DNA from 2 places in the Luteimonas sp. 22616 genome. Region 2 is predicted to be linked to the other one. Evidence: riboswitches for the same ligand, from Rfam matches in the RefSeq annotation. Region 2 holds a riboswitch; the other holds the start of a gene.
What was found. A riboswitch is a leader RNA that binds a small molecule or an ion and turns the genes downstream of it on or off. The one in region 2 is predicted to bind cobalamin.

Region 1: it holds a riboswitch for cobalamin, as region 2 does, so the genes downstream of both, btuB (TonB-dependent vitamin B12 receptor) here and ACTJIL_RS14620 (ribonucleoside-diphosphate reductase subunit alpha) in region 2, are expected to answer to the same signal.

What each region holds. Positions count from the first base shown of each region.
Region 1 is NZ_JBQEMW010000001.1:2,403,122-2,418,780, forward strand. Features, by position in the region: gene ACTJIL_RS11065 (multidrug efflux RND transporter permease subunit) at 1-2,290, opposite strand, end outside; gene ACTJIL_RS11070 (efflux RND transporter periplasmic adaptor subunit) at 2,297-3,517, opposite strand; gene bioD (dethiobiotin synthase) at 3,635-4,324, opposite strand; gene ACTJIL_RS11080 (GAF domain-containing protein) at 4,430-4,912, shown strand; gene ACTJIL_RS11085 (TfoX/Sxy family protein) at 5,051-5,398, shown strand; cobalamin riboswitch at 5,498-5,774, shown strand; gene btuB (TonB-dependent vitamin B12 receptor) at 6,012-7,910, shown strand; gene dinB (DNA polymerase IV) at 8,066-9,172, opposite strand; gene ACTJIL_RS11100 (bifunctional acetate--CoA ligase family protein/GNAT family N-acetyltransferase) at 9,227-11,926, opposite strand; gene ACTJIL_RS11105 (anti-sigma factor family protein) at 12,019-12,771, opposite strand; gene ACTJIL_RS11110 (sigma-70 family RNA polymerase sigma factor) at 12,768-13,277, opposite strand; gene ACTJIL_RS11115 (catalase family peroxidase) at 13,460-14,593, shown strand; gene ACTJIL_RS11120 (cytochrome b) at 14,590-15,171, shown strand; gene ACTJIL_RS11125 (NADPH-dependent FMN reductase) at 15,425-15,659, shown strand, end outside.
Region 2 is NZ_JBQEMW010000002.1:490,133-505,791, reverse strand. Features, by position in the region: gene mgtE (magnesium transporter) at 1-136, opposite strand, end outside; gene ACTJIL_RS14675 (LysR substrate-binding domain-containing protein) at 399-1,331, opposite strand; gene ACTJIL_RS14670 (hypothetical protein) at 1,454-1,840, shown strand; gene ACTJIL_RS14665 (hypothetical protein) at 1,926-2,102, opposite strand; gene ACTJIL_RS14660 (NADP-dependent isocitrate dehydrogenase) at 2,465-4,693, opposite strand; gene ACTJIL_RS14655 (hypothetical protein) at 5,068-5,574, opposite strand; gene ACTJIL_RS14650 (LysM peptidoglycan-binding domain-containing protein) at 5,630-5,986, opposite strand; gene queF (NADPH-dependent 7-cyano-7-deazaguanine reductase QueF) at 6,076-6,900, opposite strand; gene ACTJIL_RS14640 (glutathione S-transferase family protein) at 6,997-7,641, shown strand; gene ACTJIL_RS14635 (amidohydrolase) at 7,732-9,063, opposite strand; gene ACTJIL_RS14630 (acyl-CoA thioesterase) at 9,097-9,483, opposite strand; gene ACTJIL_RS14625 (ribonucleotide-diphosphate reductase subunit beta) at 9,551-10,570, opposite strand; gene ACTJIL_RS14620 (ribonucleoside-diphosphate reductase subunit alpha) at 10,721-13,057, opposite strand; cobalamin riboswitch at 13,421-13,645, opposite strand; gene ACTJIL_RS14615 (RNB domain-containing ribonuclease) at 13,837-15,306, shown strand; gene zapE (cell division protein ZapE) at 15,423-15,659, opposite strand, start outside.

The DNA.
Region 1 (15,659 bases), on a different contig from region 2:
TGGTCACGCGCTTGACGCGGCCGCCATCGGTGAAGTCGTTCACGTACACCGGCGCCAGCATCAGGCTGATGGCGTTGTAGATGTCGGTGACCGACAGCCCCATCGCCTGGGCCTGGGTGCGGTCGACGTCGAGCTTGAGCTGCGGCGCATCGGCCAGCGTGTTCGGGCGCACCGCGGTCAGCGCGGGATCCTGCGACGCCTTGCCCAGCAGGGTGCCCATCGCCTGCCCGAGCGCGGCGCGTCCGTTGCCGCCGCGGTCCTGCAGGTACATGTCGAAGCCGCCGAACTGGCCCAGCCCGTTCACCGTCGGCAGGTTGATCACGAAGATCTGCGCGTCGCGGATGCCGAACAGTGCTCCGTTGGCCTGCTGGATGAACTCGGTGGCGGTGATGTCGCGCTCGTCCCAGGGCTTGAGCTTGACGAACGCCATGCCGACGTTCTCGCCCTGGCCGACGAAGCTGAAGCCGGCCACCTGCATCATGCCCTCGTAGCCGTCCATCTTCTCCAGCGTGCCGCGCACCTGCTCGAACACGCGCTTGGTGCGATTGAGCGTGGCACCCGGCGGCAGCTGCACGATTGCCAGCGCGTAGCCCTGGTCTTCCTCGGGCAGGAAGCTGCCCGGCATGCGCGTGAACAGGAAGCCGCACAGCAGCGCCAGCCCGGCGAACACGATCATCCAGCGTGGCGCATGCCGCACCGCGCTGGTGATGTGGCCGACATAGGTGCCGGCAACCTTGTCGTAGACCTTGTTGAAGCCGCGGAAGATGAAGTTGCGCTTCTCGTGGTCGTCGGTGGCCTTGAGCATCGACGCGCACAGCGCCGGGGTGAAGCCCAGCGCGAGGAACGCCGAGAAGCCCATCGCCATGGCGATGGTGATCGCGAACTGCTTGTAGATCTCGCCGGCGCTGCCGGCCTGGAACGCGCTGGGCACGAACACCGCCGCCAGCACCACGGTGATCGCCACCACCGCGCCGGTGATCTGGCCCATGGCCTTGACCGTGGCGTCCTTCGGCGAAAGCCCCTCCTCGGTCATGATCCGCTCGACGTTCTCGATCACCACGATCGCGTCGTCGACCACGATGCCGATCGCCAGCACCATGCCGAACAGACTGAGCTGGTTGATCGTGAACCCGATCATCCACATGCCGAGGAACGTGCCCATCAGCGCAACCGGGATCACCAGCGTCGGGATGATCGTTGCGCGCAGGTTCTGCAGGAAGATCAGCATCACCAGGAACACCAGCACGACCGCCTCGAACAGGGTCTTGACGACCTCCTCGATCGAGATCTTCACGAACGTCGAGCTGTCGTACGGCGAGAACCAGGTCACGCCCGGCGGAAAGGTCGCCTGCAGCTCGTCCATGCGGTCGCGCACCGCCTCGGCCACGCCCAGCGCATTGGCGCCTGGCGCCAGCTGCACGGCAAAGCCGGAGGCCGGGGTACCGCTCCACTGCAGGTCGAACCCGTAGGCCGACGCACCCTTCTCCACGCGCGCCACGTCCTTCAGCCGGACGGTGGTGCCGTCGCGATCGGCGCGCAGGATGATGTTGCCGAACTGCTCGGCGGTGCTGTAGCGGCCCTCGGCCGACACCGTGGCGGTGAAGGCCTGGCCTTCGGGCGAAGGCTCGGCGCCGACCGAGCCGGCGGCGAACTGCACGTTCTGCCCGCGCACCGCCGCCAGCACCTGACTGGCGGACAGGCCGTAACCCTGCAGCTTGTCCGGGTTGAGCCAGATGTTCATCGCGTACTCGCCGCCGAACAGCTGGGTGCTGCCGACGCCGGGCGTGCGCGAGATCTGGTCGAGCACGCGCGCCGCGATCAGGTCGGCCAGCGCGTCCTTGTCGTAGGTCGGATTGGTCGAACGCAGCGCCGCGACCATCAGGAAGCCGGGGTTGGCCTTGGCCACCACCACGCCCTGCTGGACGACTTCCGACGGCAACCGTGGGGTCGCCAGCGCGACCTTGTTCTGCACCTGCACCTGGGCGATGTCGGGGTCGGTGCCGGGCTTGAACGTGAGCGTGATCGACGCGCCACCGCTCGAGCTCGACGAGGAGCTGAAATAATCGAGGTTGTCGATGCCGGTCATCTGCTGCTCGATGACCTGGGTGACCGTGCTCTCGGTGGTCTCGGCGCTCGCGCCGGGATAGGACGCCGACACCGTGACCTGCGGCGGCGCGATGTTCGGATACGACTCGATGCCGAGGCCATTGATCGCGAGCACGCCACCAAGCGTGATCAGGATCGCGATGACCCAGGCGAAGACCGGGTGGTTGATGAAGAAACGAGACATGGCCGGTCAGTCCTTCTTCGCCGCGTCGCCATCCTGCTGCTTGCCTTCGGCGGGCTTGCCGTCCGCAGGCTTGGCGTCAGCCGGCTTGCCCGCGGCGGCGGGCTGCGCGCCCGGCGGCTGCCACGGCGACGCCTTCGCGGGCTGCCCGGGCTGGGCCTTCTGCAAGCCCGAGGCGATCACCTGCTCACCGCCGGCCAGGCCCTTGGTCACGATCCAGTCGCTGCCCTGGGCACGATCGGCGACGATGTCCTTGCGCGCGACCTTGCCGTCCTGCCCGACCACCAGCACGTAGGCGCCCTGGGCATCACGCTGTACCGCGGCCTGCGGGATCAGGAACGCGTTCGACACCTCGCCCAGCGTCACCTGCAGGGTGACGTAGGTGCCGGGCAGCAGGTGCTTGTCGGGGTTGGGCAGGCGCGCGCGCAGCGCCACCGAGCCGGTGGCCGGGTCGACCACGTCGCCGGAGAAATCCAGCACGCCGGCATGCGCATACGGCGTGCCGTCGGGCAGCAGCACCTGCACGCCGGACTCGCCGCCGGACTGCAGGCGCCGCACCTGCTCGAACTCGGACACGCTCATCGAGAAGTTCACGTACAGCGGTTCGATCTGGTCGACCGTGGTCAGCAGCGTCGCCGCGCCCTCGCCGACCAGCGCACCCTCGGTGACCTGCTGCTTGCCGGCACGGCCGTCGATCGGCGAGCGCACGGTGGCGTAGCCGAGGTTGATCTGCGCGCTGTCGACCGAAGCCTTGGCGGCCTGGACCGCGGCGGCCGAGCTGCGTTCGCTGGCCAGCGCGTTGTCGTAGTCGGACTTGGAGATGAACTTCTGCGGCAGCAGCTGGCGGGCGCGGTCGGCGTTGGCCTTGGCGTTGGCGTAGCTGGCCTGCGCCTGGGCCAGCGAACCCTGCGCCTGGCCGAGCGCGGCGCGCAGCGGCGCCGGATCGATCAGGAACAGCACCTCGCCCTTGCGCACGTCGCTGCCTTCCTCGTACACGCGCTTCTGGACCACGCCGGGCACCCGCGCACGCACGTCGGCGCTGCGGAACGGCGCCAGCCGGCCGACCATTTCCTGCTGCAGCGGCACGCTGCTCTTCTTCGCGACGATCACGCCAACGTCGGGCGGCGGCATCGCGCCTCCGGCACCGGGGCTGGCTTCGCCACCCTTTCCGCAGGCGGACAGCAGGAGGATCGCGCCGGCGACGGCCAGCGTACGGATGTGCATCGTCATGGGTGGGGGCTCCGGGGGCTCGGGCGTGCCGACAGAAGGGATCTAGAAACGGCAATTCCTATACCCGCCAGTCTAGCATCCGGCCCCGGCCGTCCAACGTGCCGGAAGTCAGGAATTTCAGCCGGCCATCAGCTCGGCTGTGCACAACTCCCCGGCCAGCGCCGCCGGGTCCGACGCCGGGTTCCAGCGCAGGCGCCCGAGGCAGGGTGCAGGCAGGCGCCGGCACAGGGCATCGAAATTGTCGTCGCGACACGCCATGTCCGGATCGACTTCGCTGGCGATCCAGCCGGCCAGCCGGACGCCATCGCCGACGATCGCGCGCGCGCTGAGCCGGGCGTGGTTGAGGCAGCCCAGGCGCATCCCGACCACCAGCACCACCGGCAGGTCCAGCGCGCGCACCAGGTCGACCTGGTCAATCGTCGCGGTCAGCGGCGCCAGCCAGCCACCGACGCCTTCGACCAGGACGAAATCCGCCTGCGCGGCCAGTCGCGCGTTCGCAGCCAGGATCGGCGCCATGTCCACTTCGACGCCGGCATCGCGCGCCGCGAACTCCGGCGCCAGCGGCAGCGGCAGCGCGAACGGATTGACGTCGTCGTAGGCCGGGCGCGGATCGCTGGCGGCCTGCAGCGCCAGGGCGTCGTCGTTGCGCCAGCGGCCCGCATCATCGCGGGTACAACCGCTGGCCAGAGGTTTCATCCCCACCGCGCGCAGGCCTTGGGCGCGCAGCGCATGCAGCAGCGCCGCGCTGGCGGTGGTCTTGCCGGCGCCGGTGTCGGTGCCGGTGATGAAAACGCCGGGCGCGTTCATGCGCCCATGCCTCGCGCGGACGCGGTGCCGCTGGCCACGGTCGCGGCAATCGCCGCGCCGGTGCGCGGCGCCGAAGAAAATGCCGTCGCTGCTAGACTGCTGCACATGTTCACGCCCAACAGTCTAAGCGGCGACAAGCCGGAACAGTACGCGCAGCTCGCCCAGCAGGCACAGGCGCTGGTGGCCGGCGAGCACGACCGCATCGCCAACGCGGCGAACCTGTCGGCGCTCGTCTATCACGCATTGCCGCGGCTCAACTGGGTCGGTTTCTATTTCTTCGACGGCAACGAACTGGTCGTCGGGCCGTTCCAGGGCCTGCCAGCGTGCATCCGCATCCCGCTCGACAAGGGCGTGTGCGGCGCGGCGGCGCGCAGCGGGCAGACCCAGCGCGTGCCCGACGTCGACGCCTTCGACGGCCATGTCGCCTGCGACTCGGCCTCGCGCTCGGAACTGGTGGTCCCGTTGTTCCGCAACGACGCCCTGGTGGGCGTGTTCGACCTCGACAGTCCGGATCTGGACCGTTTCGACGTTACAGACCAGAGGGGAATCGAAGAACTCGCACGCATCTTCGTGCGATCACTGGGGTAGCAAATTGATGAAGCTGCGCTTGATCGGGCGGGACACCGCCACACCCACGCGGCATGGCCACGGATTTCCATGCAGGTCGATCCATCACGCCGTCGCGCCACGCACGGGTGCAAGTCCGTGAGCACGCCGCCGCTGAAGATGCGCAACATCGGCCCGAAAAGCGCGGCGTGGCTGCGCCAGGTGGGATTGCGCACGCCCGAGGACCTCGCTGCCGCGGGCCCGGTGGAAGCCTTCATGCGCGTCAAGCGCGCCGGCTTCAAGCCCAGCCTCAACCTGCTGTACTCGCTGGAAGGCGCGCTGTGCGACTGCCACTGGCAGGAAGTGCCCGACGAACGCCGCACGCAACTGGTGGAACAGGCCGAAGCCGCGATCGCGCTGCTGCCGCCGCCGCGCAACCGCCCGGCCGCCGCGCCGGTGACCACGACGATGATGCAGGAAGACGATCCGATGCCGTCGCCACGGCTGTTCGACGAGACCGACGACTGACCGCAAAGGTTCGCCCGTACACGCCCTTGCAGGAGCGGCGGAAGCTGCCGCCACAAGATCGTCCTCCCCACGCGGCGACCCGCCTGCACGCCATGGCGTACAATCGCCCCGCTTCGCGGTGACCCGGCGGCATTGCGCCAACGGGTTGAAACGGGAAGCCGGTGAAGTCCGCCGCGCGCCGCGCAAGCAACGCGCCACGACCATTCCGGCACTGCCCCCGCAACGGTAAGCGAGTCGCGCCAACGCATCCGCCACTGTCCAGGCAGGCCCATCGGCCTGCGGGCCTCCACACCGGGGCCGCACGGGAAGGCGCCGCGGCCGGAGTCCACGACTTCAACTCGCCAGTCCGGAGACCGGCCACGGAGCAAGGGTCCATCGACCCTGTCCGATTGTGATGCGGAGGGCATCGCGGCGGCGATGCCGGCGCGTGCCCCCACGCCCGACCCCGCGGCCAACTGCCCTTCTCCCCGCAAGCGGATGCGAGTCCATCGCAAGCGCCGCCTGCACGTCGTGCAGTCTGCGCCGGCGCGGCCTCGCAAGGGTCCGCGCATCCCGCTGCGGACTTTCCACCTTGTTTCGCGTGCGTGGGTGCGCGCGAATGGAGAAGCGTTCGATGCAGTTCCGAATCCTCGCGCTGGCCGTCGCCGGCATCCTGTCCGCACCGTCGCTTGCCCGCGCCGAAGCCGCCACCGACCTGGACGAAGTGGTCGTCACCGCCACGCGCACCCAGGTTGCGCTGGCCGACAGCCTGTTCCCGGCCCAGGTCATCGACCACGACGAGATCGTGCGCAGCCAGGCGCGCAGCCTGCCCGACCTGCTGCGCGGCCGCGCCGGCATCGACATCGGCAACCAGGGCGGTCTTGGCAAGAACAGCACCGTGTTCCTGCGCGGTGCGGAGTCGGACCAGGTGCTGGTGCTGATCGACGGCGTGCGCGTGGGCTCGGTCACCGCCGGCCTCACCGCATTCCAGGACCTGCCGGTCGACCAGATCGACCGCATCGAGATCGTGCGCGGTCCGCGCTCGAGCCTCTACGGGTCCGAAGCGATTGGCGGCGTGATCCAGATCTTCACCCGCCGCGACCAGGGCGCGTTCACCCCGCGCCTGCGCGTGGGTATCGGCAGCCACGGCCTGCGCGAGGCCAGCGCCGGCATTGGCGGCGGCAGCGAGCGCGGCTGGTTCGGCGCCGACGTGGCCTGGCAGCGCACCGACGGCATCAACGCCTGCCGCGGCACCGCCTCGGCGCCCGGGGCACCGTTCGGGGCCGGCTGCTTCGTCGACGAACCCGACCGCGACGGCTACCGCAACAGCTCGCTCAACCTGCGCGGCGGCGTGCAGGTGTCCGACACGCTGGAGCTGCAGGCCAACGCCCTGCGCGCGGAATCGCGCAACGAGTTCGACGGCAGCCAGTACGGCGGCAACGTCGCGCAGAACGTGCAGCAGGTGCTTGGCACGAAACTGGCCTGGGCGCCGTCCGAGCGCGTCGACGTCACCGCGCAGGTCGGCCGCAACGACGACCGCTCCGAGAACTTCTTCCATGACGCCGGCGGCAGCCGCCGCGTCGGCAACTTCGACACCAGCCGCAAGACCGCGTCGCTGCAGACGGATTTCAGCCTCGACGCGCGCAACCTGCTCAGCGCCGGCGCCGACTGGCAGCGCGACGCGGTGGAAAGCGACACCGAGTTCGACGTCACCCGGCGCGACAACACCGGCGCGTTCGTCGAGTACCAGGGCACGTTCGGTGCGCACCGGCTGCAGGCCAGCGTGCGCAACGACGACAACGAACAGTTCGGCAGCCACACCACCGGCGGCATCGGCTGGGGCATGGCCTTCGCCGACAACTTCCGCGTCACCGCCAACTACGCCACCGGCTTCAAGGCGCCGACCTTCAACGACCTGTACTACCCGTTCTTCGGCAAGCCGGACCTCAAGCCGGAGAAGTCGAAGGGCTACAACGTCGGCATTGCGCAGTACGCGCAGCGCTACAGCTGGACGCTCAACGCCTACGAAACGCGCGTCGACGACCTGATCTCCTACGACTCGTCGATCTTCCTGCCCAACAACATCGACGACGCGCGCATCCGCGGCATCGAACTGACCTTCGATACCACCGTGGGCGAGTGGGATCTCTCCGCACAGGCCAGCCACACCGATCCACGCAACCGCACGCACTGCACCGACGACGCGATCGCGGCCGGTGCCTGCAACTTCGGCAACCTGCTGGCGCGGCGCGCCCGCGACACCGGGCGCATCGACCTCGACCGCGCGTTCGGCGCGTTCCGGTTCGGCGCCAGCCTCAAGGGCGCCGGCCATCGCTTCGACGACGCAGCCAACGCGGTGCGCCTGGGCGGCTACGCCACGTTCGACCTGCGCGTGGCCTACGCCTTCAACCCGGACTGGACGCTGGAAGCGCGCGTGGACAACGCCTTCGACCGCGATTACGAAACGATCGCCTGGTACAACCAGCCCGGCCGCGGCTACGGCCTGAGCCTGCGCTGGGCGCCGGTGCGCTGACACCCGCGCTCCTTGCAGGAGCGGCTTCAGCCGCGAGTTTTTGATTTTCGCTGCTGTAGGAGCGGCGGAAGCCGCGATGCTTTACCGGGAAAGCCATCGCGGCTTCCGCCGCTCCTGCAACGCCCAAGACCAGGAGCTCGCGGCTGAAGCCGCTCCTACAGGGACTCGGGGCGGCCGGTCGAATCCGGCGAATGCTCCCCGTCGTCGAACAGGTTGCCCTGTCCGTCGGCCTCCCCGCGTTCGCGGAATCCGGACACGCCGACGCCCACCAGCCGGTAGCGCGTCGACGGCGACAGGTCGACGCGGTCGCGCAGCGAGAGCGCGATGGTGGTCAGTTCGTCCAGCGAGGCCGGTGGCGATTCCGGGGTGAAGCTGCGGGTCAGGATCCGGAACTGCGCGGTCTTGAGCTTGAGCACCACGGTGCGGCCGACGCGCTGCGTCTTCCGTGTCGCCAGCCAGGTCTTTTCGGCGAGGCGGCGGATGTCGGCCTCGAACTCGTACAGCAGCAGGTCGCGTTCGAACGTGTCCTCGGCCGAGATCGACTGCACCGGCTGGTCCGGTTCCACCGGACGCTCGTCGATGCCGCGGGCGCGCAGGTGCAGGCGCCGGCCGAAGCTGCCGAAACGCAGCTGCAGCTCCTCGGCCGGAATCGCGCGCAGGTCGCCGACGGTGGCGATGCCCAGATCGGCCAGCTTCTTCTCCATCACCTTGCCCACGCCGGGGATCTTCGCCACCGGCAACGGGGTGAGGAAGGCCTCGACCTGCGACGGGCGGACCACGAACACGCCGTCGGGCTTGTTCCAGTCCGAGGCGATCTTGGCCAGGAACTTGTTCGGCGCCACGCCGGCCGACGCGGTGAGCGCGGTCTCCTCGCGGATCTGCGCGCGGATCGCCTCCGCGGTGGCGGTCGCGCTTGGAGATGGAATCTTCGGCTCGGTGACGTCGAGGTAGGCCTCGTCCAGCGACAGCGGCTCGACGAGATCCGTGTGCCGCAGGAAAATCTCGCGCACCTGCCGCGACACCGCCTTGTAGCGCACGAAGTCCGGCGGCACGAACACCGCCTCCGGGCACAACCGCTCGGCGCGCACCGCCGGCATCGCCGAGCGCACCCCGAACACCCGTGCCTCGTAGCTGGCCGCGCACACCACCGAACGCGCGCCGCGCCAGGCGACCACCACCGGCCGCCCGCGCAGCGACGGATCGTCGCGCTGCTCGACCGACGCGTAGAACGCGTCCATGTCGACGTGGAGGATCTTGCGCATGCGCCGATTATCCCGCAGTCGCCGGGGAACGGTCCTTGCAGGAGCGGCCCCGGTCTACCTGCCCTCGCCCACCGGCAGCGTCACCAGCATCACCGTCGCGTCTTCCGGATCCGGCACCACGGTGAACCCCAGGTGCCGGCACATCGACAGCATCGTGCTGTTCTCGCGCAGCACCTGGCCTTCGATGAGGTTGAGGCCGAGCCAGTGCGCGACCTCGATCATCGCCTCCATCAGCCGCCAGCCGATGCCGGCGCCCTTGAGGTCGGAGCGCACCATGATCCCGTACTCGCCGCGGTCGAAGTTGGCATCGGCCAGCAGCCGCACGGCGCCGAGCATCTCGCCACTGGCCGCGTCGATCGCCACCAGCGCCATCGAGCGCGCGTAGTCGAGCTGTACCAGCCGGGCAATGAAATCGTGGCTGAAGTCGCGCACCGCGCGGAAGAAGCGCAGGCGCAGGTCCTCCGCGCTCACCCGGGCGAAGAACGCGCGGAACATCGCGTCGTCCTCCGGCCGCACCGGGCGCACGAACGCCTCGCGTCCGTCAGCCAGGGTGATGCTGCGCTCCCACTCCTTCGGATACGGCAGGATCGCGAAGCGCGGGTGGCCGCGACCGCGGTGCAGCTGCCGCGACGGCGCCACCGCCACACGTGCATCCAGTGCGACCACGCCATCGGCATCGACCAGCAGCGGATTGATGTCCAGCTCGCGCACCGCGGGAATGTCGGCCGCCAGCTGCGCGAGCTTGACCAGCAGCAGCGCCAGCGCGTCTCCGTCCGCCGCGGGCACGTCGCGATAGGCCTTGAGGACGCGCGACACCCGGGTGCGCCCGATCAACTCCTTCGCCAGGCGCAGGTCGAGCGGCGGCAGCGCCAGCGCCTTGTCGTCGATCACCTCCACCGCGGTACCGCCGCGGCCGAACACGACCACCGGGCCGAAGGTGGCGTCGTCGGCGATGCCGGCAATCACCTCGCGCGCCTTGGGCCGCAGCACCATCGGCTGCACCAGCACGCCGTCGATGCGCGCGCCTGGCCGGTGCGCATGCGCGCGGTGGACGATGTCTTCGGCGGCGGCGCGCACGGACTCGGCACTGCCCAGGTTCAGACGCACGCCGTCGACGTCGGACTTGTGCACGATGTCGGGCGACAGCAGCTTCACCGCGACCATGCCGCCGTCTTCGAGTAGCGGCGCAGCGATGCGCACCGCTTCGTCCGCATCGCGCGCCGGCAGCGAGGGCGCGAAGGCGATGCCGTAGGCGGCGAGCAGGCGCGCCACCGCCTCGGGTTCCAGCCACTCCTGCCCGGCCGCGAGCGCGTCTGCCACCACCGCCTGCGCTGCGTCACTGTCGACGACGAAATCCTGCGGCAGGCTCGGCGGCGTCTCCATCAGCGCCTGCTGCGCCTCGCGGTGGCGCACCAGGTACATGAAGCCGCGCACCGCCTCGGCCTCGGTGGCGTAGGTCGGCACGCCGGCGTCGTTGAGTGTCGACAAGGCCTGCGCGTCGCCGCCCATCCATACCGCAAGGGTGGGCTTGCGCGCGCCGCTCGCCGCCCGCGCCTCCAGTGTGCGAACCACCGCGCTGGCAGCGTCCTGCGGCTGCGACAGCGCCGTGGGCACGTGCATCGCCAGCACCGCGTCATTGTCGGGATCGGCGAGCAGGGCCTGCATGCCGGCGAAGTAGCGCTCGCCATCGGCGTCGCCGAGCATGTCGACCGGATTGCGGCGCGACCAGCCGCGCGGGTATGTCCGGTCGAGCGTTTCGACCGTTGCCTGCGACAACATCGCCGGCACGCCACCCAGGTCCACCAGCCGGTCCAGCGCCAGCATCCCGGTGCCGGCGCCGTTGGTCAGCACCGCCAGCCGCTTGCCGGGCACGCTACCCAGATGCGAGAGCGTTTCGGCCGCGGCGAACAGTTCGTCCAGCGCGTGCACGCGCAGCAGGCCGGCGCGGCGGAAGGCGGCGTCGTAGGCCGCATCGGGCGTGGCCAGACGCGCGATGTGGGTCTGCGCATCGGCCGGTGCGCGGACGTGGCGACCGGGCTTGACCACCACCACCGGCTTGCCGCGCGCCGCCGCGCGCGCGGCCGAGAGGAACTTGCGCGCATCGCGCACGTGCTCGAGGTACAGCAGGATCGCGCGGGTGTGCCGGTCGACGGCGAAGTGATCGAGCAGGTCGGCGAAATCGACGTCGAGCGCGTCGCCCAGCGCGGCCACCGCCGAGAAGCCGATGCCGCGCGGGCGGGCCCACTCCAGCACCCCCGCCGCCACCGCGCCGGACTGCGATATCAACGCCAGGTCGCCCGCCACCGGCCGGTGCGCAGCGAAGCTGGCGAACAGGTTGGCGTGCGGCGCGATCACGCCCAGGCAATTGGGCCCGACGATCCGCAGCCCGCGCGGTCGCGCCACCCCTTCCAGCGCCGCGTTGTGCGAACCGGCGCCCACACCCATGTCGCGGGTCAGCACGATCGCCGCCCTGGCGCCGATGTCGGCTGCCGCGGCGGCCACCGATGCCACGTCCTGCGGCGGCGCGGCGATCACCACCAGCTCCGGCGCGAACCCGAGCGCGTCGATCCGCGACGCAGCCGCCATGCCGTCGATCTCGCGATAGTGCGGATTGACCAGCCCCACCGGCCCGGCGAAACCACCCTCGCGCAGCTGCCGCAGCACCAGCCGCCCGAGCGAGCGCTCGCGCGGGCTGGCGCCGACCACCGCCACCGAGGCCGGCGCGAACACGGACTGGAGCCCGTAGGTGCTCATCGATCTCCCGGCGCGGAACGTGCCGCGACCTTAGCACCCGGAAAACCAAACGCCACAACGGGGCATCGTGCTTTCGCCTTCCCCGCCGCGCATCACACCGCCGGCGGGATCGCCTGCTGCACCTCCAGCGTGCGCGGATCGTCGGCGCGCCCGACGACCGCGAAGCCGTAGCCGTTGCGATACCAGTAGCGCAGCGCCAGGCCGTCGTCGCGACGGCTGCCGCGCGCATCGGCGAAGCGCGTGCTCGGGCGCACGTAGAAGCTGATCCGTCGGCCGTCGTCGTCCTGGTACATCAGCATCGCCGCGGCGCCGTCCGGGGTCGCGAGCATGCGCCCACCGAGCAGGGCGAAACCGTAGGACTGCAGGTCCGGCAGCGACATCGGGCGCCCGAGCCGCGCCGACAGCCACGCCTGCAGTTCCGGCCCGTGGCTGGCATCCATCTCGACCGGGCGGGTGCGGTCGGTGGCGAAGATGCGATAGGCGGTGACCGCATCGTCCATCGGCGGCGCGGCGGCCGCGACGCGCGCGGATTTGGCCTGCCAGCCGCCCATGCCGCCGAGGCCGAGCGCCAGCACCAGCGACGCGCATAGGGCGAGCCGCTGCTGCGTCCGCTTGCGGCGCGTGCGCCGGATCGATACCGGATCCAGCCGCGCCTGCGGCGGCAACGACAGGCCGCCGGCCAGCGCCGCGCGCAGGCCGGCGGCATCGCGCCGCCACTGCGCCACGCGCGCGGCCAGCGCGGGCTGCGCGGCGAGGCAGGCGTCCACGTCGCGACGCTGCACTTCGTCCAGTTCGCCATCGACGTAGGCCTGTAGCGTGTCGTCGTCGGGCATCTTGTCGTTCATCCGATCCTCCGCAGCCGGGCGCCGCCGGGTTCGTCGCCGGTGAGCTTGCGATAGGCGGCGCGGGCGCGCGAGAGCCGCGACATCACCGTGCCGACCGGCACGCCCAGCGCCTGCGCGGCCTCCCGGTATTCCAGTCCTTCCACCACCACCAGCAGCAGCACCGCGCGATGATCGGTAGCCAGCGCATCGAACGCTTCCAGCGACGAGCGCGCCACGAACGTCTCTTCCGCCGAGGGCGCCGCGCCCGGTTCGCTGCCGAACACCGCCAGTACGCGCCGCCAGCGGCCAGCGCGTCGCTTCTGGTCGAGGAACTGCCGGTGCAGGATCGAGAACAGCCAGGCCTTCAGGCTGGCATCGCCACGCCGCGTCGACCAGCGCGAGAGCGCGCGTTCCAGGCTGGCCTGCACCAGGTCGTCCGCCTCCGTGGCATCGCGCGCCAGCCACAGCGCGAAGCGCCGCAGCGACGGCAGCAACGCGCGCAGTTCGTCGTCGTCGATGGCAGTCATGGCGTCATTCGTCCTGGCCGCACGCGGGTCGTTCCTCCACTGGTTGCAGGTACGACGCACGGGGGCGGCGTTTATTCCCGCGTGCGATCCGTGAATGCGGATCGTGCCCGGATCGGTGGCCGATGGAATAACGCGGCTTCCGGTGCGTCCTACCCCTGTCGAACCGCAGACAGGAGCCCACGATGCCGTCTTCCGCCCCGCCACCGCAATCGCCGCGTCGCCGGTTCCCCTATCCGCCCCGGGTGTTCGCCCGCCTGGGCGCGATCGCGCTCATCATCGGTGCCCTCGCGCTGGCATTCGCCTGGACCGCCGGCTGGCTGACGCCTTCGCGCCTGTCCAGCGCCGATGTGGCCGACGTGCTGGAACGCCACAACGGCGAGCACCCCGGCTTCCGCCGCGCGCACGAGAAGGGCGTATGCGTCGTCGGGTATTTCGACAGCAACGGCCGCGGCCAGGCGCTGTCGAAGGCGGTGGTGTTCGCGCCCGGGCGTACGCCGGTGTTCGGCCGCTTCGCGCTGGCCGTGGGATCGCCGTACGCGCCCGATGGTGTGCCCGCACCGCGCAGCCTGGCGCTCAACTTCTCCGCCGCCGACGGCAGCACCTGGCGCACGGCGATGAACAGCGTGCCGCTGTTCCCGGTGGGCAACGTGCGCGATTTCGTCGCGCTGCAGCGCGCGACCACGCCCGATCCGGCGACCGGCAAGCCCGACCCGGCCAAGGTCGCGGCATTCATGGCCGCGCACCCGGAAACCCGGGCCTTCAACGCGCTGATAGCATCGCGGCCGATCCCGTCGAGCTTCGCCAACGGCGGTTACCACTCGATCAATGCCTTTCGTTTCATCGATGCCGACGGCACGGTGCGCGCGGTGCGCTGGTCGATGCTGCCCGAAGCGGCCTTCTCCGCGCTCGACCGCGGCCGCTTCGATGCGATGAATGCACGCGACCGCGATTTCCTGTTCAACGACCTGTTCGCACGCCTGCGCCAGGAACCGCAGCGCTGGCACCTGGTGGTCACGCTGGCCGCGGCCGGCGACCGCACCGACAACGCCACCGTGCAGTGGCCGGCGGCCCGCGAGCGCATCGACGTCGGCACCCTGGTGATCGAACGCGCGCTGCCCGAACCGGCCGGTCCCTGCCGCGACGTCACCTTCGACCCGCTGGTGCTGCCGCCGGGCATCGCCGCCTCCGACGATCCGCTGCTGAGCGCGCGCTCGGCCGTGTACGCCGCGTCGCTGCGACGGCGCTCGGGCGAAGGCCCGTACCCCGGCGCACCCGACGGCGCGCCCGCCCCCACCGCACCGGAGTCGCAGCGATGAGCACGCCAACCACCCCGTTCCATCCGAAGGCACGCCTGCTGCACTGGCTGATGGCGCCGCTGGTGATCGCGATGCTGTTCATCGGCATCGGCATGCTGTCCACCACCTCGTCCGCCTACGCGCTGCTGCTGGCGATCCACAAGCCGCTGGGCGCGACGATCCTCGTGCTGCTGCTGGCGCGCATCGCCGTGCGCCTGCGCCACCGGCCACCGCCGCTGCCGGCCGACCTGCCCGCGTGGCAGCGACGCGCCGCACTCGGATCGCACTGGTTGCTGTACGCGCTGCTGCTGCTGATGCCGCTCAGCGGCTGGGCGATGCTGTCGGCCGCGGGCTATCCGGTCACGCTGTTGGCGGGGATCCGCCTGCCGCCGATCGCGCCACACGACGCCGCACTGTTCGCCTGGCTGCGCGGCGCGCATCACTGGCTCGCGCTGCTGCTGTTCGCCACGTTCCTGCTGCACCTGGCCGCGGCGCTGTTCCACGGACTGGTCCGGCGCGACGGCGTGCTGGCGAGCATGGCGCCGTGGCTGCGCCGCCGCGGCGGGCACGAGGGGAACCCGGCCGCACCGGCGGAATAGCGGCTGTGGCCGCGGGCTCCTGGAAAGCGATCCGCAACTCGCGATCGATAAGCGCGGTTCCGGCCGGTCCTTGCAGCATGGCTTCAGCGGGAGCTCTGCAGGGCGTGACGGGCGCGACGCATGCGCCGGCGACCCGGCTCCCGGAAGCGCTGCCGGCATCGATCCCTGCCGTAAGATCAAGGCTCGCGGCTGAAGCCGCTCCCACAAGGCAACGCGCGGAAATGCGCGGCGGCCGGCACGCAAAGGCACCCCAATGGCAAACATCGTCGGTCTACCCGGAAGCCTGCGGCGCGGTTCGTTCAACGCCGCGCTGCTGCACGCCGCGGCGCAGCTGATGCCGGCGGGCAGCAGCCTCGATGTGCATTCGCTGCACGGCGTTCCGCTCTACGACGGCGACGTGGAAGCGGCCGAAGGCATCCCACCCGCGGTGGTTGCACTCAAGGACGCCGTGGCGGCGGCCGATGGCCTGCTGATGGTGACGCCCGAGT
Region 2 (15,659 bases):
GCACGGTGGCCACCGCCTGCGCGGGCTCGAGTGCGTTCAGGCGTTCGATGCTGTCGGCGATGTTGAGGCCGGCAAACGGCGCGGCGAGGCGCGCGGCGGCGTCGGTGCCGGAGGTGTTGCGGGGAGGTTCGTTCATGGGCTCACCTGGATGCAGCTGCCGTCATCGGCAGCGCGGTGGGCCCGACCGGAAAGGTCAGTCCACGACGTCCGATGACGGCAGGAACGATCGACTGTGACTGTCGCTGGGCATGGGAAAGGATTCCGGGGAAAGACGCGGACGCGAAGGTGCAAGCGACCGCGGCGCGGCGGCAGTCTGGCCCGTGGGCATCGTGGGGTCAATTGCGCGCACGGACTTCGCGATGCAGCGCGCGCGGGCCCGATGCGGCGGGCCGGCGGGTTCAGTCCGGTTTCCCGGCGTGCGCCAGCGCCACCGCCGGCATCGCCTGGTCCATGTGCGCGGCGTGTTCGCTGGCCTGCCGGTGCAGCCAGTCGCGGAATGCCAGCAGGCCACGATGCGTGGCCGAGCGCGGCGGATACACCAGGTAATGCGCGTAGTCGGTCTTCAGGCGTTCGCGGGTCAAGGCCACCAGCTGCCCGGAATCGAGTAGCAGGCGCGCGCGGGTGATGCGTCCCAGGGCCACGCCGACGCCATCGAGCGCGGCGCGATGGTGGGCCTCGGAATCGTCGAACGAGGCCGCGTAGCGCGCTGGCGGCTGCCCGCCGTGCTGCGCGAACCAGCGGTTCCATTGCCCGTCGGGGTCGCCGAGCAATGGCCAGTCCGACAGGTCCGACGGTGCGGGTTCGCCCATGCGCGCCACCAGCGCAGGGCTCGCCATCGGCACGATCCATTCGTCGAACAGGGGCTCGGCGGTCACGTCCGGCCACTGCCCCAGACCAATGCGCAGGGCGGCGTCGATCTGCAGTTCGCGGCTGAAATCGACGACCAGCGGGCTCGATTGCAGGCTGAATTCGATCTGCGGATGCGCGGCGAGGAAGCTGCCCAGCCGCGGCACCAGCCACGCCGACGCCATCGACGGCGTCACGCTGACGGTCAGCCGGTTGTCGTGTCGCGCCGCGAACGGCTGCATGGCCTGGCCGATCGCGTCGAGATGGGGCGCGATGCGGTCGAGCAGGCGCTGGCCGTCGGCGGTCAGGCTGACGCCGCGCGAACTGCGCAGCAGCAACTGCTGGCCCAGCCGCTCTTCCAGCCCGCGCATCTGGTGGCTCAGGGCGCTGACGGTGAGATGCAGCGATTCGGCCGCGCGCGACAGGTTGCCCAGCCGCGCCGCGGCAACGAAGCCCTGCAGGGCATGGAGCGGGGCTCGGCTCACGTGGGTTCCCTCGATCGGTTATACTTGAAGCTAATTCAAGAAAAGCTTGCGAAATTGTCGCTTTTCTGCCGGTAATCATGCGCCTATCTTTCATCTCACTCAAGTGAATGCAGGGATATGCCATGAACATCTACACCGGATTGCTGTTCCTGGACGGGCATATCGCCGACGCCAGTCTCGCCGTCTCGCTGTCGGACGGTCCCCCGGGACCGGACGCCGCGGACGGCGGGCAGGCCGCGCGCGGCCACGCGCCCTCCGGACCCGCCCGCGGCGCGGACCGCCGCCCACTCCCCCAACCCATGCGGAGGCATGCCATGAATCTTTTCCAGACCCTGATGTTCCTCGGCGGACGGCCGATGACCGCCGGCAACAACTACGACATCGGCGAACCCTTTCCCCAGACCTACGGCAATCGCGCCGCTTCCGAGCGCATGTTCAAGCGCCTCGGTGCGCGCAAGCGCGGCGAAGCCGGGCGACAGTCGCAGCCGCGCCCCTGCACCCAGAGCTGAGCCCAGGCGCCACGGGCCGCCTTTGAAAGGCGGCCTTCGAGCGGCCGGCAGGCTGCGGAAGCGGCCCGGCCAGTCATTGCCGATCTCAGGCCGGGGGATCGCGCCGCCGGGTCTTCGAAACGCCCGCGACGATCCCGATGCCCAGCAGCACCACGGCGCCGACCGCAATCCACTGCGTGGACAGGCCCGCCAGTGATGCGCCGTAGGCGAGTCCCCCGATGATGACCAGCATTCCGACCAGGTAAAGCGCGAACGACGACATGCGGCGGCTCCTTGCGATGGAGCCGGGAGCGTAGACAGGCGCGGGTGTGGGATGCATGAAGTCGGAGGGAGCGCGGCGGCGCGGTTGCATCCGGCCGTCCGTGTTTCCTTCCCTTCAAGGGGAAGGCAGGGATGAGGGTTGCGTCGGCAGTTTGCGCGGGCAGGAAACCCATCCCCACCCAACCCTCCCCTTGAAGGGGAGGGCCATGGACTTCGCTGTGCCCGCGCGATCCCCTTCGCTCTTCTCCTTCCCCTTCAAGGGGAAGGCCGGGATGGGGATGGGGTTGCGTCGGCAGCTTGCGCGGCAGTGCCGCGCGCAGACAGTCCGCCCTCACCCCTTGAGGGGGAGGGCTTCATGCTCGATCAGCCGAGCGTCTGCAGGGCGGCGTTGAGCGTGGCGCTGGGGCGCATCGCCGCGCGGGCCTTGGCAACGTCGGGGCGGTAGTAGCCGCCGATGTCCACGTGTTTGCCCTGCACCGCGGCCAGCTCGGCGACGATCCTTGCTTCGTTTTCCGCCAACGCCTTGGCCAGCGGCGCGAAGGTGGCCTTCAGCCCGGCGTCGTCGTCCTGCGCCGCCAGCGCCTGTGCCCAGTACAGGGCCAGGTAGTAATGGCTGCCGCGGTTGTCGATGCCGCCGAGCTTGCGCGTGGGCGACTTGTCGTTGTCGAGGAACTGCGCGTTGGCGGCGTCGAGTGCGTTGGCCAGCACCTTCGCGCGCGCGTTGCCGGTGGTTTCCGACATGTGTTCCAGCGACGCGGCCAGCGCCAGGAACTCGCCCAGCGAATCCCAGCGCAGATAGTCCTCGGCCACGAACTGCTGCACGTGCTTGGGCGCCGAACCGCCGGCGCCGGTCTCGAACAGGCCGCCGCCGGCCATCAGCGGCACGATCGACAGCATCTTGGCGCTGGTGCCCAGCTCCATGATCGGGAACAGGTCGGTGAGGTAGTCGCGCAGCACGTTGCCGGTGACCGAGATGGTGTCCTCGCCGCGGCGGATGCGCTCGAGCGAGAGCTTCATGGCGTCGACCGGCGGCAGGATGCGGATGTCCAGGCCGCTGGTGTCGTGGTCGGCGAGGTAGCGTTCGACCTTGCGCGCGACGTTGGCATCGTGCGCGCGCTGCGGGTCGAGCCAGAACACCGCCGGGGTGTGGCTCAGGCGCGCGCGGGTCACGGCCAGCTTCACCCAGTCGCGGATCGGCGCGTCCTTGGCCTGGCACATGCGCCAGATGTCGCCGGCGTGCACCTCGTGCGTCATCAGCGCGTTGCCGGCCTCGTCGAGCACGCGCACGGTGCCGTCGGCGGGAATGCGGAACGTCTTGTCGTGCGAGCCGTACTCCTCGGCCTTCTGCGCCATCAGGCCGACGTTGGGCACGCTGCCCATGGTCGCCGGATCGAACGCGCCGTTGGCCTTGCAGTCGTCGATCACCGACTGGTAGATGCCGGCGTAGCAGCGGTCCGGGATCAACGCCTTGGTGTCCTGCAGCTTGCCGTCGGCGTTCCACATCCGGCCGGAGTCGCGGATCATCGCCGGCATCGAGGCGTCGACGATCACATCGGACGGCACGTGCAGGTTGGTGATGCCCTTGTCGGAGTTGACCATCGCCAGGCCCGGGCGCTGCGCGTACAGCGCTTCGATTTCCGCGGTGACCTGCGCAGCCACTTCCGCCGGCAGCGACGGCAGGCGCGCGTACAGGTCGCCGATGCCGTTGTTGGGGTCGAAGCCGGCGGCTTCGAGTTCGGCGCGATGCTTGTCCAGCACCGGCTTGTAGAACGCCTCGACCGCGATCCCGAACATGATCGGGTCGGAGACCTTCATCATGGTCGCCTTCAGGTGCAGCGAGAACAGCACGCCCTGCGCGCGCGCATCGTCGATCTGCTCGCCGATGAAACGCGACAGCGCCGCCGCGTCCATCACCGCCGCGTCGATCAGCTCGCCGGCCTGCACCGCGATGCCGGTCTTGAGCATGTGGCGGCGGCCGTCGCTGCCTTCGAGTTCGATGCGCACCGAACCGGGCTGCGCGATCTCCACCGACTGCTCGCTGCCGTAGAAATCGCCGCCGTCCATGTGCGCGACGTGCGACTTGCTGTCCGCGCTCCACGCGCCCATGCGGTGCGGATGCTTGCGCGCGTAGGCCTTCACCGAGGCCGGTGCGCGGCGGTCGGAGTTGCCCTCGCGCAGCACCGGGTTGACGGCGCTGCCCTTGGCGCGGTCATAGCGCGACTTGGTCTCGCGTTCGGATTCGTCCCGCGGCTCGTCGGGATACGCCGGCAGCGCGAAGCCCTGCGCCTGCAGCTCGGCGATCGCCGCCTTGAGCTGCGGCACCGAGGCGCTGATGTTGGGCAGCTTGATGATGTTGGCTTCCGGCGTGGTGGCCAGCTTGCCCAGTTCGGCGAGGTCGTCGGCAACCCGCTGCTCCTCGCGCAACGCCTCCGGGAACTGCGCCAGCAGCCGCGCGGCCAGCGAGATGTCGCGGGTCTCCACCGCGATGCCGGCGGTGGCGGCGTAGGCCTGCACGATCGGCAGCAGCGACTGCGTGGCCAGCCAGGGCGCTTCGTCGGTCAGGGTGTAGAGGATCGTCGGGGTTTCGGACATGTCGTGTCGGCTCGCTTGCGGGAGATTGCGGATGGCGGATCCGGGCGCACGGAATCGCGGTGAAGGCATTCCGCGCTGATCGGCGCAGTGGCGCGCGGATCGGGCCCGCCATTGTCGCCCGCGGCCCGGGTGCGGGCAAAGCGGCGTGGCGGATCGGTGTGTCGCGTGGACCGGCCGGGATGCCGGCGGCGAACAGGGTGCCGTCCGCATCGCGTCTTTCCGGCGGCGCAAGGGGGTTCGCGTTCGATCGCGGCCGCGCCGGATAAAGAAACGCCCGCGCAGGGCGCGGGCGTGGGTGGCTTGCTGGATCCCCGCTGTCGCGGGGATGGCGCGCCGGCAAGGGCGCCCGCGCTACGCGCGGACGCGCCGATGCGTCACTTGACCTCGAAATCCGAGCTCTGCACGACGCTGCCGTCCAGGGAGATCTCGACCTTGTACTTGCCGGCCGGGAGGCCATTGGGCTGCGAGATGTGGAACTCGGTGTCGCCCGGGCCGCTGAGGTTGACGTCCTTGGACTCCTCGTTGACCACCTGGCCGTCCTCGAACGTCCACTTGGCGGCGAGCTTGGCCGGGATGCTGGCGGCCGGGTCGCTGGTGCTGGTGGCCACCGAGGCGTAGATCGTGTCCTTCGGCGCGAATGTGGCCGACGGCGTGGCGACCTTCATGTCGGCGCCCACGGCGTTGCCCAGGCTGACTGCGGTCACCGAAGCGGTGGCGGCCGGCGCGGGTGCGGGCTCGGGCGTCGTCGGGGCCGGTGCCGGCTCGGTGGTGGCCGGCGGCGGCGTCATCGCCGCGTCGTCCTGGTTCTTCTTGCAGCCGACCAGTGCCAGCGAACCGAACAGGGCAGCGGCGATCGCGATATTGAGCGTCTTGCGGGTCATGGAATCTCTCCGTATGGGAAGGGGTAGGCGGAAGCCGGGATGCGGCCGCACCGGGTCAGTCGGCCTGTGCGGGAATCTTCAGCACCTGGCCGGGCTTGATCAGGTCCGGATTGTCGAGCTGGTCGCGGTTGGCCTCGAAAATCTGGTTCCAGGCGTTGGCCTTGCCATAGAACTGCTTGGCGATATGCGACAGCGTGTCGCCCTTCTGCACGGTGTAGGTCTGCTCGCCGATCGATTCCTCGGTGCTGCTGGAGCCACCCTGGACGTTGCTGAAATCGGCCTTGGGCTTCGATGCCGGAGCTTCCGTGCTGCTCGAGCCGCCCTGTACGTTGGAGAAATCGGCCTTCTTGCTGCCACCGCTGGGGGCGAGCGACAGCGAATCGGGGTCGTTGGGATTGTTGGGGTTGCTCATGGGGCCTCCTGTGCCGCGTTTGCGGACGGCAGCGTCCCACGGAGACTGTTAAGAAAATATCGCGTCGCGGAAAAGGCTGAAGCGCCCGTTCATTGCCGCAGGTCGCGCGCAGCGGTTGGCGCATTCATCCCGGGCAGGGTGCGCCAGGGATTGATGTCGAGGCCGCCACGGCGCGTGTAGCGCGCTTCCACCGACAGTGTTTGCGGGCTGCAGCGCGCCAGCACGTCGACGAAAATGCGTTCGACGCACTGCTCGTGGAACTCGGCGTGCTCGCGGAACGACACCAGGTAACGCAGCAGCCCGGCGCGATCGATGCGCGGCCCGCGATAGGCGATGCGCACGCTGGCCCAGTCCGGCTGGCCGGTGACCGGGCAGTTGGACTTGAGCAGGTCCGAACGCAGGATCTCGTCGACCACGGCCGAGTCGTCGGCGGCGAGGAACGTCGGATCGGGCGCGTCGTAGGCGTCGCAGTCGAGTTCGATCGCATCGATCGACACCGCATCGTCGTGGCCGGCGGCTCGCGTGTCGATGGGCGGCAGCCCGAACACGACCTCGACCGGCGCGCCGGCGGCCTGCGAGAGGTCGTCGGCGATGCGCTGGCGCACCGCCGGGGCATCGTCGAACCGCGCGGCGTTGAGCGAGTTGAGGTAGAGCTTGAGCGACTTGGATTCGATCAGCTGCGGCGATTGCGCCGGCACCGTGATCGTGGCGGTGGCGACGACCGGCTTGCCGCGCGCGTCCAGCCAGCCCAGCTCGTAGGCATGCCAGCGGTCCTTGCCGACAAAGGGCAAGCCGCCGTCGCCCAGGCCGAGGCCGGCGCGGCCGTGCGCGCGCGGGATCGGGAACAGCAGCGTGGGATCGTAGCCGCGGGGATAGTCGACCGCGCGGCCGAGCGGAAGGTCTGTGGACGCCATGTGGCGATTTTACGCGGATACGGGCGCAGGAAACGGAGTGTGCGGTTGGCGGCGAGGCGTCATCGTGCGCATCGCTTCGCAACGGATCGAACCACCATGCTGACCTTCCACGACTACCTGCCGTCGCAGAACGCCTGGAAGGTGCGCCAGTTGCTGCACCATCTGCAGCGTCCGCACCGCACCCGATACGTGGGCATCTTTGCCGGCGAAGGCCGGCGCGAGGCATTCCTGCGCCTGAGCCCGACCGGCACGGTGCCGGCGATCGAACTCGACGACGGCCGCGCGCTGGCCGAGTCGAACGCGATCCTGTGCTTCCTCGCCGACGGCACGCGCTACCTGCCTGGAGACGCGTTCGGACGGGCGAAGGTGTGGCAGTGGCTGTCGTTCGAGCAGGAGCGGATCGAAAGCCAGGTGGGCGCGCTGCGCCACTGGACGCTGACCGGCAAGCTGGCCCGACGTGCGCCCGCCCTGGTGGAGGCGAAACGCAACGGTGCGCTGCGCGCGCTGGAGATCCTCGATGCGCAGTTCGCGCAACGCGACTTCATCGCCGGCGAAGCGTACACCATTGCCGACATCGCGCTGTTCGCCTACGCCAGCCGCGCCGACGAGGCCGATGGCCTGTCGCTGCGGCCGCATGCGCACCTGCGTGGCTGGATCGAACGCGTGCGCGCGCAACCGCGGTTCCTCGACGAGACGTTCGGGTACTCGATCGATCCGCATTCGGCGAACGAGCTGCCATAGGTTGCCGGCCCCGTGCAGGAGCGGCGGAAGCCGCGACCGCGGTTTGCGATCGGCAACAGGTCGCGGCTTCCGCCGCTCCTGCGGGAGGGGTCAGGTCTGCGCGGCGCCGTTGAGATAATCCAGCGTCACCTGCAGCATCGCGCGCAGGCCGATGTCCAGCGACGACTCGTCGAGCAGGAACTTCGGCGAATGGTTGCTCGGCGCGGTCGCCGGGTCGGTGCCCTTCGAGGTGGAGCCGACGAAGAAGAACATCGACGGCACTTCCTTCGCGTAGTACGCATAGTCCTCGGCGCCCATCTGCAGCGGCGGCTCGTAGACGTTGCCGGCGCCAACCACCGCCTGCAGGCTCGGCAGCATGCGCGCGGTCAGCGCGGGATCGTTGACGGTTACCGGATTGCCGGCCCGGTCGGGCACGTTGGCCTCGGCGGTCGCGCCGTGCGCGGCGGCGACGTGCTGCGCGACGTTCTTCAGGTCGGTGAAGATGTCCTGGCGCATGCCCTCGTCGAAGCTGCGGATCGTGCCGACCATCTCCACGCTGTCGGGGATGATGTTGTAGCGGATGCCGCCGTGGATCGCGCCGAAGGTCACCACCGCCGGCAGCTTCGAAATGTTGGTGCGGCGGCTGACGATGCTCTGCGTGGTGGAGATGAGGTCGGCGCTGGCGACGATCGGGTCGATGCCGTTCCACGGCGCCGAACCGTGCGTCTGGCGGCCGGTCACGGTGATGTTGAAGCGGTCCGACGCCGCCATCAGCGGCCCGCCGCGCACCGCGATCTGCCCTGCCTGCACAGACGAGAACACATGCAGCCCGAACATCGCATCGGGCTTGAAATCCTGGAACAGGCCGTGCTTGAGCATCAGCGAGGCGCCGCCTTCCTCCTGGCCCGGCGCGCCCTCCTCCGCGGGCTGGAACACCAGCATCACCTCGCCGGGCAGCTCGGCCTGCATCGCCACCAGCGCATCGGCCACGCCGAGCAGGATCGCGGTATGGGCGTCGTGGCCGCAGGCGTGCATCACCCCGGTCTGCTGGCCATTGAAGGTGGTGGTGACTTTCGACGCGAACGGCAGGCCGGTCTGTTCGGTCACCGGCAGCGCGTCCATGTCGGCACGCAGCGCGACCTTCGGCCCGGGCCTGCCGCCCTTGATGATCGCGACCACGCCGTGGTGGGCGACGCCGGTGCGCGGCTGCAGGCCAAGTGCGCGCAGGTGTTCGGCGACCTTGGCCGAAGTGCGCTCTTCCCGGTTGGACAGCTCCGGGTGCGCGTGGAAGTCGCGGCGCCACTCGACCACCGGCTGCAGCAGCTTCTGCGCAGCGGCGGCGACCTCGGGGCGCTGTGCCGGCGCGGCGTCCTGGGCGACGGCCGACAGGGGACCGGCAAACAGGGCCAACAGCAGGGGACTGATGCGGTGGGCAAGGCGCATGGCGGGGATCCTTCGACGGGAATGGCGTCGATGCTACCCCGGGAGCGGTGGCACCACGGTCGGCCGGCCGCGCGCATCGAGCGCGATCATCACGAAACGCCCGCGCGTGCACAGTTCGCGCTCGCCGCTGAGCAGGTCTTCCGCAACCAGCTCCACGTCCACCTGCATCGAACTGCGCCCGACCCCGGCCACGCGGGCAATGGTCTCCACCAGTTGCCCCTGGCGGATCGGCAGCCGGAAATCGACCTGCTCCGAACGCGCCGTCACCACCGACCGCCGGGCATAGCGCGACGCGGCGATGAACGCGGCCTTGTCCATCCACGCCAGCGCCTGGCCGCCGAACAGCGTGCCGAGATGGTTGGTGTGGTCGGGGAAGACCATTTCGAGCAGGCGGGCTTCGGTGGGTGCGGGGTCGGACATGGGGGACTCGCTAGAGACAGGTTTCGGTGGATTCCGTGGGCGCGGCTGAAGCCGCGCCCGCAAGTGGTCAGAACGCGTGGTCGAAGCCGACCTCGCCCTGCACGCCCACCTGGTAGGCCGACACGCGGCGCTCGAAGAAATTGGCCAGTTCCTGCACGTCCTGCAGCTCCATGAACGGGAACGGGTTGCGCGCGTTGAAGTGCTTCGGCATGCCCAGCTGCGCCATGCGCTGGTCGGCGCAGTACTCCAGGTACTGGCGCATGTCCTTGATCGACAGTCCGGCAACGCCGCCGCTCAGGGTGTCCTCGGCGAATGCGACTTCGCAGTCCACCGCCTCGGTCATCATCTCCACCACCTGCGCCTTGAAGGCGTCGTCGACCAGGTCCGGCTCTTCCTCGCGCGCGGTGCGGATCACCTCGAACGCGAACGCCATGTGGCAGCTCTCGTCGCGGAACACCCAGTTTGTGCCCGATGCCAGTCCGTGCAGCAGCCCGCGCGAACGCAGGTAGTACACGTAGGCGAATGCGCCGAAGAAGAACAGGCCCTCGATGCAGCCGGCGAAGCAGACCAGGTTGAGCAGGAACTGGCGGCGCTGCTCGCGGGTCTCGATGCGTTGGAGGTCCTGCACGCTGTCGATCCACTTGAAGCAGAACTCGGCCTTGCGCCGGATCGACGGGATGTTCTCGGTCGCGGCGAACGCCCTGGCGCGCTCGTTCGGGTCCGGCAGGTAGGTGTCGAGCAGGGTCAGGTAGAACTGCACGTGCAGTGCTTCCTCGTACAGCTGCCGCGACAGGTACATGCGCGCTTCGGGCGCGTTGATGTGCTGGTAGAGGTTGAGCACCAGGTTGTTGGAGACGATCGAGTCGCCGGTGGCGAAGAACGCGATCAGGCGTTCGATCAGGTGGCGCTCGGCTGGGCCGAGCCGGGTTTTCAGGTCGGTGGTGTCGAGCGAGAAGTCGACCTCCTCCACCGTCCAGGTGTTGCGGATGGCGTTGCGGTACATCTCGTAGAACTGCGGGTAGCGCATCGGGCGCAGGGTGAGCTCGAAGCCGGGGTCGAGCAGGAGCTGGCGGTTGTGGGTGGACATGGTGGTCTTCCTGGTTGCCTTTTTCTGGCCCCTCTCCCGCGTGCGGGAGAGGGGTTGGGGTGAGGGTGCAGCTTTTCGAAAAGCGCCCTCATCCGCCCTTCGGGCACCTTCTCCCGCAAGCGGGAGAAGGGCTGGGCGACTGCTGCGCGGCTACTGGCAGGCCTCGCAACTCTCCGGATTCTCAAGCGAGCAGGCGACGGCTTCGGCCGGGGTGTACTCCTGCTTCGCAAGCACGCCGTCCGCACTCCCCACCGTCGCCTTCGCGATCCTCGTCGCCGGCCGCGAGCGCAGGTAGTACGTGGTCTTGATGCCCTGTTTCCACGCATGCATGTACATCGACGACATCGCGCCGATGTTCGGGCTCTCCATGAACAGGTTGAGCGACGCCGACTGGTCGATGAACGCGCCGCGGCCGGCGGCCATGTCGATCAGCGAGCGCATGGGGATCTCCCACGCGGTGCGATAGATCGCGCGCAGCGGTGCGGGCAGCTGCGACAGGCCCTGCACCGACCCTTCCGCGTGCTTGATCGCGTCGCGTGTTTCCGGCGTCCACAGGCCGAGCTTCTTCAATTCATCGACGAGGTAGCGGTTGACCTGCAGGAAATCCCCGGACAGCGTCTCGCGCTTGAACAGGTTGGACACCTGCGGCTCGACGCACTCATAGCAGCCGGCGATCGAGGCGATGGTCGCGGTCGGCGCGATCGCGATCAGCAGCGAGTTACGCAGGCCGTTGGCCTGGATGCGTTCACGCAGGCTGTCCCAGCGCTCGCGGTCCTGCGGTACCACGTCCCAGGCGTCGAACTGCAGCTCGCCGCTGGCCGCGCGCGTATCGGCGAATGCCGGGTGCCGGCCGCGTTCCTGCGCCAGTTCGCAGGAAGTCTCCAGCGCGAAGTAGTAGATGGTCTCGGCGATCCTGGCCGACAACGCGCGCGCGGCTTCACTGTCGAACGGCAGCCGCAGCTTGAAGAACACGTCCTGCAGGCCCATCACGCCCAGGCCCACCGGGCGCCAGCGCAGGTTGCCGCGGCGCGCGGATTCGATCGGATAGAAATTCAGGTCGATCACGCGGTCGAGTTGGCGCACCGCGAGGCGCACCGTTTCGGCGAGCTTGTCGAAATCGAACGCGCTGTCTTCGTCGAAATGGTGCGAGAGATTGATCGAGCCGAGGTTGCACACTGCGGTCTCGTCGGCGGACGTGACTTCCAGGATCTCGGTGCACAGGTTCGACAGGTGGATGACGTTGCCGGTCCTGGCAGTCTGGTTGCTGGCGCGGTTGCACTTGTCCTTGAACGTCATCCAGCCGTTGCCGGTCTGCGCCAGCGTGCGCATCATCCGCAGGTACAGTTCGCGCGCCTTGATCGTCCTGACCGCCTTGCCCTGCGCCTCGGCCTGTTCGTAGACGCGCTCGAAGGCGTCGCCGAACAGGTCGGTCAGCTCCGGCACCTTGCTCGGGTCGAACAGCGACCAGTCGGCATCCATCTCGACGCGCCGCATGAACAGGTCGGGGATCCAGTTGGCGAGGTTGAGGTTGTGGGTGCGACGTGCGTCATCGCCGGTGTTGTCGCGCAGTTCGAGGAATTCCTCGACATCCGCGTGCCACGGCTCCAGGTACACGCAGGCCGCGCCCTTGCGCTTGCCGCCCTGGTTGACCGCCGCGACCGAGGAATCCAGCGTTTTCAGCCACGGCACGATGCCGTTGGAATGGCCGTTGGTGGACTTGATCAGCGAGCCGCGCGAACGCACGCGGGTGTAGCTCACGCCGATGCCGCCGCTGAACTTCGACAGCTGGGCGATGTCGCCGTACTTCTGGTAGATCGATTCCAGCGAGTCCTGCGGCGAGTCGAGCAGGAAGCACGACGACAGCTGCTCGTGGGTGGTGCCGGCGTTGAACAGCGACGGCGAGCTTGGCAGGTAGTCGAGGCTGCCCATGCGCCGGTACAGCGCCAGCGCCTCGGGCACGTCCTCGCTCAGCGCGCAGGCGATGCGCAGGAAGAACTGCTGCGGCGTCTCGATCACCTTGCGCGTGTGCGGATGGCGCAGCAGGTAGCGGTCGTACAGCGTGCGCAGGCCGAAGTAGTCGAAGCGCAGGTCGAGCGACACGTCGATGGCATCGTTGAGCTTGCGCGCATTGGCCTGCACGAAGCCGAGCAGGCGCTCGTTGATCAGCCCGACATCAAACCCGCGCGCGACCGACTGCGAGAACGCGTGGATCTCCTGGCCGGCGACTTCCTTGGCGATGACGCCGGCGAGCAGGCGCGCGGCGAGACGGCTGTACTCGGGTTCCTCGGCGGTCAGCAGCGCGGCGGTGCGGATCGACAGCTCGTCGAGTTCGCGCGTGCTCGCGCCGTCGTACAGGCCGGAGATCGTGCGCGTGGCCACGCGCATCGGATCGACCGCGTGCAGTCCCTCCGCGCAGCGCTGCACCGCGCGCACGATCTTGTTGAGGTCGACCGGTTCACTGCCGCCGTTGCGCTTGTTGACGCGCATCGCGGTGGCGGTGGGGGGCGGGGTCAGCAGGAAGGACGCGTCCTCCTGTGTCGTGTCCGCGGCGGCACTCGTGGCGACGGCGGTGTCGTTCTGGTTCATGGCATGGCTCCTCGCGATGGCGCACCGTCACCTCTCCCGCGGAGGCGGCGAAGGAACGCGATTGGGCGGCGGCGAGTTGAACGCCACCACGCGACCGCGCCCGACCGTGTCGCTGCAACGCAAGGGGCGTTGCAGCGGCGTGCGGCGTCTTCGCAGGGTGTGGGCGCGGTGTCGCAGTGACCGCGACCGTCGCGGAGGCGAGGCCGGGCTTGCGTCACCAGCCATCTCCCCCTCGGAGATTCCGCGGCCGGCACCGCGCGGCGTGCATGCGCGCGGCTGTCGGCAGGTCTTCGGACTCGTGGACGCGAGGGGTTGTCCTACAACAACCAACTCCACCTACTGGCCGTCGCTTCCCGGGATCGAATCCATCCCAGTGCTGTGTGACGGCGGTCGTTTCCACATACCGCTGCGGGGCAGTGCCGGATTCCAACCGGCTTCCCTTTTCATCCGATGGCGCGAGCCACCGGAACCGACGGGCACAACATAGTGTGGTCACCGTGATCGGTCAACACAAAATGATGTGGAGTCGCGAATCTGCTCGCACGCCGGCCGATCGTTGCGCACAGGGCCGGGGACGACGGTTGCGAAACGCCCGGTCAGGCCGCTCCGCTCCGGGCATGCGCTCCGGGCACGCCGACTAGAATCGGGTTCATGCCGACAATGCCGAAGACGGAGCCACGATGACGAGCACACGCCGCCTGCGCCTGCACGCACGCCAGGATCCCGCGCTGGAGAGCGGCATGGCCGACATCCAGCGCGAGCTGGGCCTGCCGTCCGCGTTTCCGCCGGAGGTCGAGCAGGCCGCGGCTGCCGCTGCCGCCCATTCGCGATTGCCCGACGAGGATCGCAGCGACATCGCCTTCGTCACCATCGACCCGCCCGATGCGATGGACCTCGACCAGGCGATGTTCGTCGAGCGCAACGGCGACGGTTATCGCGTGCACTACGCGATCGCCGACGTGGCCGCGTTCGTCAGCGCCGGCGATCCGATCGACCTCGAAGCCAACCGCCGCGGCGAGACGCTGTACGGGGCCGACGCCAAGATCCCGCTGCATCCGAAGGCCTTGTCCGAAGACGCCGCGTCGCTGCTGCCCGACCAGCTGCGCCCGGCACTGCTGTGGACGATCGAGGTCGACGCCAGCGGCGAGGGCATCGCGGTCGACGTGCGCCGTGCGCGGATCCGGAGCCGCGCCAAGCTCGATTACACCGGCGTGCAGGCCGACATCGATGCTGGCAAGGCCGATCCGATGTGGGCGGTGCTGCGCGAGATCGGCGAGCTGCGCAAGCAGCGCGAGCAGCGCCGCGGCGGGGTCAGCCTGCCGCTGCCGGAGCAGGAGATCCGGGTCGAGGATGGCCGCTGGGCACTGGAGTTCCGCGCCCGCCATCCGGTCGAGGACTGGAACGAGCAGATCTCGCTGCTGACCGGCATGGCCGCGGCGCACCTGATGGTGGAGCACCGCATCGGCCTGCTGCGTACGTTGCCCGAAGCCGACCCGCGTGCGATCGCACGCCTGCACCGCACCGCGCGGGCGCTCGGCATCGACTGGCCGCAATCGCGCGGCTATCCGGATTTCATCCGTTCGCTGGATCCCGCCAACCCGCACCACGTGGCGATGATGACCGCCTGCACCACGGTGCTGCGCGGCGCCGGCTACGTCGCCTTCGACGGCGCCGTGCCCGAACACTCGCAGCACGCGGCGCTGGCCTCGCAGTACGCGCACGTGACCGCGCCGCTGCGGCGGCTGGTGGACCGCTACACCGGCGAGGTCTGCGTGGCGCTGTGCGCGGGCACGCCGGTCCCGCAATGGGTGCTCGATGCCTTGCTCGGATTGCCGGCAACGATGCAGGAATCCGCGCGCCGCGCCGGCCGCTACGAGAACGCGGTGCTTGATCTCGCCGAAGCGGCGGCGCTGGCGCCGCGCGTGGGCGAGACGTTCGAAGGCGCGATCGTCGAGGTCGAGCAGAAGGTTCCGCGCCGGGGCGAGGTGATGCTGCGCGAGCCGGCGATCCTGGCGCGCGTCGAGGCCGGCAGCGAGTTGCCGCTCGGCGAACAGGTGCGGGTGCGGCTGGTCGAAGCCGATCCGGCCAGTCGCCGCATCCGCTTCGAGCTGGCGGAAGTGGCGGCGCCGGAGAAGCCGGGCGGTTTCTAACCCGGGTATTGGATGTTGTAGGAGCGGCGGAAGCCGCGATGCCTTTTCGGTAGAGCTACCGCGGCTTCCGCCGCTCCTACAACAGCAGGATCACGGGCGACAAATGCCGCTTCGCCTCAGTCACGGTGCTCGCGCGCCAGGTATTCCTCGCTGCGCATCTCGATCAGGCGCGAAGCGGTGCGTTCGAACGCACCGCGCAGGCGTTCGCCTACGTATAGCAGCGGCGGCGTGGCGTCTGCGGTGCAGACCAGGTTGACGTGGCGGTCGTAGAGCTCGTCGACCAGGGTCACGAACCGGCGCGCCGCGTCGTCGTCGTTCGCGCCCATCACCGGCACGTTGCCGAGCAGCACGGT